2 regions of the Streptomyces sp. NPDC059875 genome follow, and region 1 is predicted to be linked to the other one. Evidence: riboswitches for the same ligand, from Rfam matches in the RefSeq annotation. Region 1 holds a riboswitch; the other holds the start of a gene.
The links. A riboswitch is a leader RNA that binds a small molecule or an ion and turns the genes downstream of it on or off. The one in region 1 is predicted to bind cobalamin.
Positions count from the first base shown of each region.

Region 1 (5,829 bases):
CAAGGCGCCGGGCGGCATCTGGTTCAGCCTCTTCTCGCTCGCCTTCATCGGCATGGTCATCGTGATGATGGGCATCGACAAGGACGCGCGGATCTCGCTGTACTGCGCGCCGCTGTGGGCCCTGATCCTCGGTGTCGCGTACCTGGTCCTGAAGGCGCGCAACCCGGAGGGCGCGGCCTTCGCCAAGCGCTCCTGACTCGCTCGTCTCGGCATTCGGGCCGTCCCGTACCACTCCTCGGTACGGGACGGCCCCTTTGCTTATCCTGTCGGACATGCTGACCATCACCCGGGCCCTGTACGACCAGATCGTGGAACACTCCCGCGCGGACCACCCCGACGAGGCCTGCGGCGTGGTCGCGGGCCCGGCCGGCAGCGGCCGCCCCGAGCGGTTCATCCCGATGCTGAACGCCGCGCGCTCGCCCACGTTCTACGAGTTCGACTCCGCCGACCTTCTGAAGCTCTACCGCGAGATGGACGACCGGGACGAGGAACCCGTGATCATCTACCACTCGCACACCGCCACCGAGGCCTACCCGTCCCGCACCGACATCTCGTACGCCAACGAGCCCGGCGCCCACTACGTCCTGGTCTCCACCGCCGACACCGACGGCGCAGGCCCCTTCCAGTTCCGCTCCTACACGATCGTCGAAGGCGTCGTGACCGAGGAGGACGTGAAGGTCGTCGAGGCCTACGCGTAGCGGGTGGTCCTGAACCGGGCCAGGTACGCGGAGGGCGTGACCCCGAAATGCCGGGCGAACGCCCTCCGCCCCCGCCGTCGTGAACACCTCCAGCGGCGCGGAGACGTCGAGCAGCCGGACACCGTCGAAAGCGAGCACCACCACCGAGTGAGTCATGTGTCCGATTCTGTGGGACGACTGTCCCCAGGGACATGGCGGGCCCTGCCCCGCACCAGGAAGGCTCGACCCATGGACCCGATCACCTTGATTCCCGACAGAAGGCTCGCCACCGCCGCCACCGAACTCGTCCGCGACACCGCCGGCGAGCTGATCTACCACCACTCCCGCCGCGTCCACCTCTTCGGCGCCCTCCAGGGCCGCGCCCGCGGCCTCGACTTCGACCCCGAACTCCTCTACGTCGGCGCGATGTTCCACGACCTCGGCCTCGGCGAGGCCCACCACGGCAGCGGCCGCCGCTTCGAGGTCGACGGAGCCGAGGAGGCCGCACGCTTCCTGCGCGCGCACGGAGCCGGCGAAGACGCCGTGCGGCGCGTCTGGACCGCGATCGCGCTGCACACCACCCCCGGCGTCCCGGAGTTCATGGAGCCCGAGGTCGCGCTCGTGACGGCGGGCGTCGAGTACGACGTCCTCGGTATCGGATACGACGACCCGGCCGTCGTCGCCCCCGAGGACCGGGACGCGATCGTCGCCCTGCACCCGCGCCCCGACTTCAAGCGCCGCATCCTGCGGGCGTTCACCGACGGCATCGCACCCAAGCCGGACACCACCTTCGGCAATGTGAAGGCGGACGTCCTCCGCCACCACGTGCCCGGTTTCACCCCCGGCGACTTCGTGGAGACCATCCGGGGCTCCGCCTGGCCCGAATGAGACACTGACCGGACATCCGGGCGGCAGGACCCAGGAAGCCGGTGCGAATCCGGCACGGTCCCGCCACTGTGACCAGCGCCCTCGGGCGTCGGAAGCCAGGAACTGACCTGCCGCCTCTCACCACCGACTGGGGACGTGGAAATCCCCGGAGGAGGCTCGTCCGTCATGACCTGGCGCCGCCGTACCCTGCTGCCCGCCGCCGCCCTCGTCCCGCTCCTCGCCGCCTGCTCGGCCCCCTCGGACCGGGCCCCCGCGGCGAAAGCCGCGCCGGGATTCCCGTACACCGTCACCAACTGCGGTGTGAGGACGACCTACCAGGCCCCGCCCGAGCGGGCCGTCACCATGAACCAGCACGTCACCGAGGTCATGCTCGCCCTCGGCCTGGAGAAGTCCCTGGCCGGCACCGCCTACCTGGACGACCGGATCCTGCCCGCGTACAAGAAGGCGTACGACGCGGTGCCGGTCCTTGCGAAGGAGTACCCCTCCAAGGAGGCCCTGCTCGCCGCCGACCCCGACTTCGTCCACGGGGGCTACGCCAGCGCCTTCGACGCCAAGGCCGGGCGCAGCCGGGACGACTTGAAGGCGGCGGGCGTCAACAGCCGCCTGAGCATGGAGTACTGCCCCTCCGGCGCGTCCTCCCTCGCCGACCTCTACCGGGAGGTCGACGAGGTCGGCCGGACCTTCGGCGTCCCCGACCGCGGTGCGCGATGGACGGCCGAGGCGAAGAGGACCGTCGCGGCGACCGAGAAGAAGCTGGACGGGATCGCCCCGGTGTCGGTCTTCGTCTACGACAGCGGCGACAAGACGGCGTTCACCGCCGGAGGCAAGGGCATCGGCAACGAGCTGATCACCCGCGCCGGCGGGCGCAACGTCTTCGCCGACCTCGACAGGACCTTCGGCGACGCGACCTGGGAGCAGGTCGTCGCCCGCAAGCCGGACGTCGTCGTCATCTACGACTACGGCTCGACGACCGTCGAACAGAAGAAGCAGCGCCTCCTGGACGACCCGGCCCTCAAGGACGTCCCGGCGATCAAGAACCGGCGCTTTGCCGTCATGCCCCTGTCGGACGCGGTCCTCGGCGTACGCGTCCCGGCGGCGATCGAGAAGCTGGCCGCCCAGCTCCACCCGACGCGGTGACGGCCGCGACGCCACCTGCGGCGGCGCCGGACCCGGGCCCGGCGGGCACCGCGTCCGGCCCGGGCCCGGCGGGCACCGCGTCCGGCCCGGCGCCGACACTGCCTCCGGCCCGGCGCCGACCGGCACTGCCTCCGGCCCGGCGCCGACCGGCACTGCCTCCGGCCCGGCGCCGACCGGCACTGCCTCCGGCCCGGCGCCCGGAGGCCGCCGCTACGGACGGCTCGGCCCCGCGCGGCCCGGCCCCGGCCGGTACGCCCTGGTCCTCGGCGGGCTTCTCGTCGCCCTCGCGGTCGCCGTCGTCGCCGGGGTCGCCCTCGGGTCGGTACGGATACCCGTGGGCGACGTCGTCGAGATCCTCACCGGCCGCGCCGCGCCCTCCCCGTACCGCACGATCGTCCTCGACGTCCGGCTGCCCCGCGTCCTGCTCGGCGCGGTCGTCGGCGCCGGACTCGCCGTCGTCGGCGCCGTCCTCCAGGCCCTCGTCCGCAACCGCCTCGCCGACCCCTTCCTGCTCGGGATCTCCTCCGGCGCGTCGACGGGCGCCGTCCTCGTCCTGGTCCTCGGCATCGGCGGCGGCGTCACCTCCACCGTCGCCATGCCCGCCGGGGCCTTCGCCGGCGCCCTGCTCGCCCTGGTCCTCGTCTACGCCCTCGCCCGCAGCGGCTCCACGATGACCGGCGCCCGGCTCGTCCTCGCCGGCGTCGCCGTCTCGTACATCCTGTCCGCGCTGACCACCCTGTTCCTCGTCCTCTCCCGGCGCCCCGAGCACTTCCAGGAGGCGATGTTCTGGTCCCTCGGCGGCCTCGGCAGCGCCCGCTGGGACGCCCTCGCCCTGCCCACGGCCGCCGTCGCCCTCGGCACCGCGGTCCTGGTCACCCTCGCCCGCCCGCTCGACCTGCTCCTCGTCGGCGAGGAGGGCGCGACCGTCCTCGGCCTGGACACGGCCCGCTTCCGCGCCGCCGTCTTCGTCCTCGCGTCCCTGGTCACCGCCGTCATGGTCGCGGTCAGCGGAGCCGTCGGCTTCGTCGGCCTGATGGTCCCGCACGCCGCCCGCATGGCCGTCGGCGCCCCGCACCGCCGCCTGCTGCCGGTCGCCGCGCTCGGCGGGGCGCTCGCCCTGATCCTGGCCGACCTGGCCGCCCGCACCGTCGCCGCACCCCAGGACATCCCCGTCGGCGTCCTCACCGCCCTGACCGGCGGCCCGTTCTTCCTCTGGCTCATGCGCCGCCGCGCGGAAGGGAGCCCGGTATGACCGAGCTGCGCACCGAGGCACTCTCGTACGGGACGCGGCTGCGGGGCGTCGACATCACCGCACGCCGCGGCGAGACCGTCGGACTCGTCGGCCCCAACGGCAGCGGCAAGACCACCCTCCTGCGCTGTGTCTACGGCACCCTCACCCCCACCGCCGGCCGTGCCCTCCTCGACGGCGACGACCTGCGCACCCTCGGCCCCAAGGCGCGTGCCCGGCGGATCGCGACCGTCCCGCAGGACGGGACGACCGAGTTCGAGCTGACCGTCCGCGAACTGGTCGCCCTCGGCCGCTCCCCGCACAAGCGCTTCTGGGAGGGCGACACGGGCGACGACCGCCTGCGCGCCGAGGAGGCCCTCGCCCGCGTCGGCATCGCCGAGCTCGCCGACCGTCCGTACCCCACCCTCTCCGGCGGCGAGCGCCAGCGCGCCCTGGTCGCCCGAGCCCTCGTCCAGGACCCGGCCCTTCTCGTCCTGGACGAGCCCACCAACCACCTCGACATCCGCTACCAGCTGGAAGTCCTGCGCCTCGTCCGCGACTTGGGCACCACCAACCTCCTCGCCCTGCACGACCTCAACCTCGCCGCCCTCCACTGCGACCGGCTCTACGTCCTGACCGGCGGCCGGGTCGTCGCCGAGGGCCCTCCCGCCGACGTCCTCACCCCGGAGCTGCTCAGGGCCGTGTACGGGGTGGAAGCCGAGGTCGTCCCGCATCCGAGGACCGGTACCCCCACCGTCCTCTACCTGCCCGGTCCGCCTGTCGAGCGCGATCTGTCCGTCATGTGAGATCACATTCCGGAACCCGGACCGGGAATCGATACGATGACCGCATGGTTTCCCACGACGTGAGCGAAGTGACGCCGGGCAGCGTGCTGCTCGTGGCGCGGTTGCACGTCGACCTGTGCCGCCTCGCCAGCGCGATGTGAGCGGGGGCGCACCAGCGCACCCAGGAGCACGACCCCCCGCGCGGGGGCAATTCAGAGCCGCGCGCCTTTCACGCCACTTCCGACAGGAGCCCATGCCATGGCCATCGAGGTCCGCATCCCGACCATCCTCCGCACCTACACCGACGGCGCCAAGGCCGTCGAGGGCAGCGGTGCGACGCTCGCCGAGCTCTTCACCGACCTCGAGACCCGTCACGCGGGCATCCAGGCCCGGATCGTCGACGAGGCCAAGGGCGGCGAGCTGCGCCGCTTCGTCAACGTGTACCTGAACGACGAGGACGTCCGCTTCCTGGACGGCATCAACACCAAGCTGACCGACGGCGACAACGTCACGATCCTGCCGGCCGTGGCCGGCGGCATGGTCTGATCCACATGCGTTACGACTCCCCGCTGGCGGCGGTCGGCAACACGCCCCTCGTCCGGCTGCCCCGGCTCTCACCCTCGGACGACGTCCGTATCTGGGCCAAGCTGGAGGACCGCAACCCCACCGGCTCGGTCAAGGACCGCCCCGCGCTCCACATGATCGAGCAGGCCGAGAACGCCGGCCGGCTCACCCCCGGCTGCACCATCCTGGAGCCGACCAGCGGGAACACCGGCATCTCGCTCGCGATGGCGGCCAAGCTCAAGGGCTACCGCATCGTCTGCGTCATGCCGGAGAACACCAGCGAGGAGCGCCGCCAGCTGCTCGCCATGTGGGGGGCCGAGATCATCTCGTCCCCGGCGGCAGGCGGGTCGAACACGGCGGTACGGGTCGCCAAGGAGCTCAGCGCCGAGAACCCCTCGTGGGTGATGCTCTACCAGTACGGCAACCCGGACAACGCGGGCGCCCACTACGCCGGCACCGGCCCCGAGATCCTCGCCGACCTGCCCTCCATCACCCACTTCGTGGCGGGCCTCGGCACCACCGGCACGCTGATGGGCGTCGGCCGCTACCT
Region 1 covers NZ_JBHWJZ010000012.1:33,053-38,881, forward strand. The annotation lists gene ACFV9D_RS16785 (amino acid permease) at 1-196, shown strand, start outside; gene ACFV9D_RS16790 (Mov34/MPN/PAD-1 family protein) at 273-698, shown strand; gene ACFV9D_RS16795 (HD domain-containing protein) at 927-1,565, shown strand; adenosylcobalamin (AdoCbl) riboswitch at 1,572-1,722, shown strand; gene ACFV9D_RS16800 (ABC transporter substrate-binding protein) at 1,731-2,702, shown strand; gene ACFV9D_RS16805 (FecCD family ABC transporter permease) at 2,959-3,954, shown strand; gene ACFV9D_RS16810 (ABC transporter ATP-binding protein) at 3,951-4,736, shown strand; gene ACFV9D_RS16815 (putative leader peptide) at 4,781-4,876, shown strand; gene ACFV9D_RS16820 (MoaD/ThiS family protein) at 4,974-5,261, shown strand; gene ACFV9D_RS16825 (PLP-dependent cysteine synthase family protein) at 5,267-5,829, shown strand, end outside.

Region 2 (5,829 bases), on a different contig from region 1:
CGGCCTCCAGGAGGCGCTCCGCGATGCCGTGCAGGGCCCAGGGGTTGGCCTCCTTCAGGAAGGCCTGGTTCTCCGGGTCGAGGACGTACGTCTCGGTGAGCTTGTCGTACATCCAGTCGGCGACCACACCGGTCGTCGCGTCGTAGCCGAAGAGGTAGTCGACCGTCGCCGCGAGCTCGAACGCGCCCTTGTAGCCGTGGCGGCGCATCGCCTCGATCCACTTCGGGTTGACCACCCGGGCGCGGAAGACCCGCGAGGTCTCCTCGACCAGGGTCCGGGTGCGGACCGTCTCCGGGCGGGTGGAGTCGCCGATGTACGCCTCGGGGGACGAGCCCGTGAGCGCGCGGACGGTCGCCACCATGCCGCCGTGGTACTGGAAGTAGTCGTCGGAGTCGGCGATGTCGTGCTCGCGCGTGTCCGTGTTCTTCGCGGCGACGGCGATCCGCTTGTACGCCGTCTCCATCTCGGAACGGGCCGGGCGTCCCTCGAGACCGCGGCCGTAGGCGTAGCCGCCCCACACCGTGTACACCTCGGCGAGGTCCGCGTCCGTACGCCAGTCGCGCGAGTCGATCAGCTGGAGGATGCCCGCGCCGTACGTGCCCGGCCGCGAGCCGAAGATCCGGGTGGTGGCCCGCCGTTCGTCGCCGTGCTCGGCCAGGTCGGCCTGCGCGTGCGCCCGTACGAAGTTCTCCGCGGCGGGCTCGTCCAGGGACGCGGCGAGCCGAACGGCGTCGTCGAGCAACCCGATGACGTGCGGGAACGCGTCGCGGAAGAAGCCCGAGATGCGCAGCGTGACGTCGATGCGCGGACGGCCCAGCTCGGCGAGCGGGATCGGCTCCAGACCGTTCACGCGACGCGAGGCGTCGTCCCAGGTGGGGCGGATGCCCAGGAGGGCGAGCGCCTCGGCGACGTCGTCGCCCGCCGTGCGCATCGCGCTCGTCCCCCACAGGGAGAGACCGACGGAGGTCGGCCACTCGCCGTTGTCGGAGCGGTAGCGCTCCAGGAGCGAGTCGGCGAGCGCCTGGCCGGTCTCCCACGCGAGGCGGGAGGGCACGGCCTTGGGGTCGACGGAGTAGAAGTTGCGGCCGGTCGGCAGCACGTTCACCAGGCCGCGCAGCGGCGAACCGGACGGGCCGGCCGGCACGAAGCCGCCGTTCAACGCGTGGACGGCGTGGGTGAGTTCGTCGGTGGTGGCGGCGAGGCGCGGGACGACCTGCTCGCAGGCGAAGCGGAGCACGGCCTGGACGTCGGCGCCGTACGCGGCGGCGACCGCCGGGACCGCTTCCACGGACCAGTCCGCCGCCTCCATCGCCTCAACCAGCGCACGCGCCGTCGCCTCCGCCTCGTCGGCGGTGGTCCGGGTCGCGGCCGACTCGTCCAGGCCCAGGGCCTCGCGCAGACCCGGCAGGGCCTGCGTACCGCCCCAGATCTGGCGGGCGCGCAGGATCGAGAGGACCAGGTTCACGCGCTCGGGACCGGTCGGAGCCCCGCCGAGCACATGCAGACCGTCCCTGATCTGCGCGTCCTTGACCTCGCACAGCCAGCCGTCGACGTGCAGCAGGAAGTCGTCGAAGCCGTCGTCCTCGGGGCGGTCCTCCATCCCCAGGTCGTGGTCGAGCTTCGCCGCCTGGATCAGCGTCCAGATCTGCGCGCGGATCGCGGGCAGCTTGGACGGGTCCATGGAGGAGATCTGCGCGTACTCGTCGAGCAGCTGCTCCAGACGCGCGATGTCGCCGTACGAGTCGGCGCGCGCCATCGGCGGCACCAGGTGGTCGACGAGCGTGGCGTGCACGCGCCGCTTGGCCTGCGTGCCCTCGCCCGGGTCGTTGACCAGGAACGGGTAGATCAGGGGGATGTCACCGAGCGCCGCGTCCGGGCCACAGGCAGCGGACAGGCCGGCGTTCTTGCCGGGCAGCCACTCCAGGTTGCCGTGCTTGCCCAGGTGGACCATCGCGTCCGCACCGAAGCCGCCGTCCTCGGCGCGCGCCGCGATCCAGCGGTAGGCGGCCAGGTAGTGGTGGGACGGCGGGAGATCGGGGTCGTGGTAGATCGCGATCGGGTTCTCGCCGAAGCCGCGCGGCGGCTGGATGAGGATCAGCAGGTTCCCGCGCCGCAGGGCGGCGAGGACGATGTCGCCCTCGGGGTTGCGGGACCGGTCCAGGAACATCTCGCCGGGCGCCGGGCCCCAGTGCTCCTCGACGGACTCCCGCAGCTCGGCCGGGAGCTGCTCGTACCAGCGCTTGTAGTCGGCGGCCGGGATGCGGACGGGGTTCTTCGCCAGCTGCTCCTCGGTGAGCCAGTCCTGGTCGTGGCCGCCGGCCTCGATCAGGGCGTAGATCAGCTCGTCGCCGTCGCCCGACACCAGGCCGGGGATGTCCTCGACCGGGCCGAAATCGTAGCCCTCCTCGCGCAGCCGACGCAGCAGCGCGACGGCGGAGGCGGGGGTGTCCAGGCCGACCGCGTTGCCGATCCGGGAGTGCTTGGTCGGGTACGCGGAGAGGACCAGGGCCAGCTTCTTCTCGGCGTTCGGGATGTGCCGCAGGCGGGCGTGGCGGACGGCGATCCCGGCGACGCGGGCCGCGCGCTCGGTGTCGGCTACGTAGGCCGGCAGGCCGTCCTCGTCGATCTCCTTGAAGGAGAACGGGACGGTGATGAGCCGGCCGTCGAACTCAGGGACGGCGACCTGGCTGGCGGCGTCCAGCGGGGACAGCCCCTCGTCGTTCTCCTCCCAGGCCGCGCGCGAGCCGGTGAGGCAGAGCGCCTGCAGGATCGGTACGTCGAGGGCGGCGAGCGCGCCCGCGTCCCAGGCCTCCTCGTCGCCGCCGGCCTGGGCCTCGGCGGGCTTGGTGCCGCCGGCCGCGAGGACGGTGGTGACGATCGCGTCGGTCTCGCGAAGGCGGTCGAGCAGCTCCGGCTCGGGGGCGCGCAGGGAGGCGACGTACAGCGGCAGCGCGCGGGCGCCGGCGTCCTCGATCGCCTCGCAGAGCGAGCCGATGAAGGCGGTGTTCCCGCTCATGTGGTGGGCGCGGTAGTAGAGCACGGCGACGACGGGGCCGTCCGTGACGCGCGGCTCGCGCTCCAGCGGACCCCAGGTCGGCGCGGCGGCCGGGGCCTCGAAGCCGTGGCCGGTGAGCAGCACGGTGTCGGAGAGGAAACGGGCCAGCTGCTCCAGGTTGGCGGGGCCGCCGTGCGCGAGATAGGCGTGGGCCTCGGTCGCGACGCCGACGGGGACGGTGGACGCCTCCATGAGCTGGGCGTCGGGGGCCTGTTCGCCGGAGAGCACGACCAGCGGACGGCCCGTGGCACGCAGCGCGTCCAGGCCGTCCTCCCAGGCCCGCAGGCCGCCGAGGAGGCGTACGAGAACGAGGTCGGCGCCGTCCAGAAGCCCGGGAAGGTCGTCCAGAGCGAGGCGGGAGGGGTTGGCGAACCGGTACTCGACGGGTCCGCCGGCCGCGCGAGCGCTGAGCAGGTCGGTGTCGGAGTGCGACAGCAACAGAATTCGCATGCGTGCGCAGGCCTTCCTCGGGGTTGTCCGCGCCCCGGGTGGTCGTGTGGACGGCAGGAGTTCCTGACTCACCGGGTCGCTGGTGCGACCTGGCTCACAGTGGCGGGACCGCGCCGGATTCTCACCGGGCTTCCTCCCCGGGGTCCTGGGACCCCATGCCGTTCTGCATAGTAGATCCTGTGCCCCGCGGGCCGGGGGGTTGGCCGGATCACACCCGGTGGTCAGCCGGATTCACGTCGGTATGCTCGCCGCCATGCCGCCCACCCCACCCATCCCGCCCGACCGGGGCGAACCTCTCATACGGGACCGTGGCGACGCCTGCCCCGGGGCGCTCCGACTGCACTCCGCCGACGACGGCCGCCTGGCCCGACTGCGCCTGCCCGCAGGCCTGTTGACGTCTCATCAGGTCGAGGTTCTGGCGTCTGCGGCGGAGGCCCTGGGCGACGGACGGGTCAGTGTCACCTCCCGGGGGAACGTGGAGCTGCGCGGCCTCGGAGAGGGCTGCGGAGCCGAGCTGGCGGAGCTGCTCGCGGAAGCCGGCCTGCTGCCCTCCGCGACCCACGAGCGGATCCGGAACGTGGTGGCCTCGCCGGCCGCCGGACTGGACGGACTCGGCAGCGGAGACGTGCAGTTGTGGGCGCGCGAGCTGGACGCGCTGCTATGCGCGCGGGAGTGGACGGCGGCCCTTTCCGGCCGTTTCCTCTTCGTCCTGGACGACGGCCGTGGGGATGTGGCCGGCCTCGGCGGAGATGTGACCTTGCTCGCAGCGGCGTCCTCGGCGGACGGCGAGGGTACGGACGGGGCCACGGCGCTCCTGCGCGTCGGCGCCCAGTTCTTCCGGGTCGCCGCCACCGACGCCCCCGGCGCCGCGCTCGCCGCCGCCGACGCCTTCCTCGAAGCCGCGCGGGCGGCCGGGAACGGAGCCTGGCGGGTGCGGGAGCTCCCCGAGGGCGTGGAGCCCGACGTGGCCGCGGCCTTGCGCCGAGCGTGCGTCGCCGCACAGTCCATCGACCGCTCGCCCGAACCCGCACAGTCCATCAACCGCTCGCCCGTCGCCGCACAGTCGGTCGCCGGGCGAGCCCCGCACACCCCCTCCGCCGGGCCCCTGCCCGGCGTCGTCGGGCACGACGGCCGGTGGGCGGTCTGCGTCGGCGTGCCGCTCGGGCGGCTGACCGCCGCCCAACTGCGCGCCCTCGCGCCCGACGCGGCCGGGGAACTCCGGCTCACCCCCTGGCGCGGAGCCGTCGTGACCGGATTCGGCGGCCGCGCCGCCGCCGAGGAGCGGCGCGAGGCGCTCGCGGCCGCCGGGCTGATCACCCGCCCCGCCGACCCCTGGACCGGCGTCGGCGCCTGCACCGGCCGGCCCGGCTGCGCGAAGTCCCTCGCCGACGTCCGGGCGGACGCCACCCCGGGCGACGGCGGGCTGCCGGTCCACTTCTCCGGCTGCGAGCGCCGCTGCGGCCACCCGCAGGGCGCCCACGGCACCTGGGTCGACGTCGTCGCCACCGGCGAGGACGCCTACCTCGTGGACGGGCGCCCCACTCCCCGTACAGACCTCCCCTCCGCAGTCGCAGCGGCCCGCGGCCCGTCAACACACACGAGATGAGCGAGAGCAACAGGATGTTCGACTACGAGAAGGACGGCGCGGAGATCTACCGCCAGTCCTTTGCCACGATCCGCGCCGAGGCGGATCTGGCGGGCCTGCCCGCCGACGTCGCCCAGGTCGCGGTGCGGATGATCCACGCCTGCGGCATGACCGACCTCGTACGCGATATCGCCTACTCCCCCCAGGTCGTCTCCCGCGCCCGCGCCGCCCTGCGCGCCGGCGCGCCGATCCTCTGCGACGCGCAGATGGTCGCGAGCGGCGTCACCCGCAAGCGGCTGCCCGCCGACAACGACGTGGTCTGCACCCTCTCCGACCCCTCCGTGCCCGGCCTCGCCGCCGACCTCGGCACCACCCGCAGTGCCGCCGCCATGGAGCTGTGGCGCGACCGCCTCGAAGGCTCCGTCGTCGCCATCGGCAACGCGCCCACCGCGCTCTTCCACCTCCTGGAGATGATCGCCAAGGGCGCGCCCCGACCGGCGGCCGTCCTCGGCATCCCGGTCGGGTTCATCGGCGCCGCCGAGTCCAAGGACGCCCTGGCGGCCCAGACGCTCGGCCTCGACTACCTCGTCGTACGCGGCCGGCGCGGTGGCAGCGCGATGACCGCCGCCGCCATCAACGCCATCGCGACGGAAGCGGAGATCCAGGCATGAGCGGCAAGCTGTACGGGGTCGGCCTCGGGCCCGGCGACCCGAACCTGATGACGGTCGCGGCCGTCAGG
Region 2 covers NZ_JBHWJZ010000014.1:92,966-98,794, reverse strand. The annotation lists gene cobN (cobaltochelatase subunit CobN) at 1-3,505, opposite strand, end outside; cobalamin riboswitch at 3,542-3,681, opposite strand; gene ACFV9D_RS18975 (cobalamin biosynthesis protein CobG) at 3,747-5,111, shown strand; gene ACFV9D_RS18970 (precorrin-8X methylmutase) at 5,126-5,761, shown strand; gene ACFV9D_RS18965 (precorrin-2 C(20)-methyltransferase) at 5,758-5,829, shown strand, end outside.
Region 2: it holds a riboswitch for cobalamin, as region 1 does, so the genes downstream of both, cobN (cobaltochelatase subunit CobN) here and ACFV9D_RS16800 (ABC transporter substrate-binding protein) in region 1, are expected to answer to the same signal.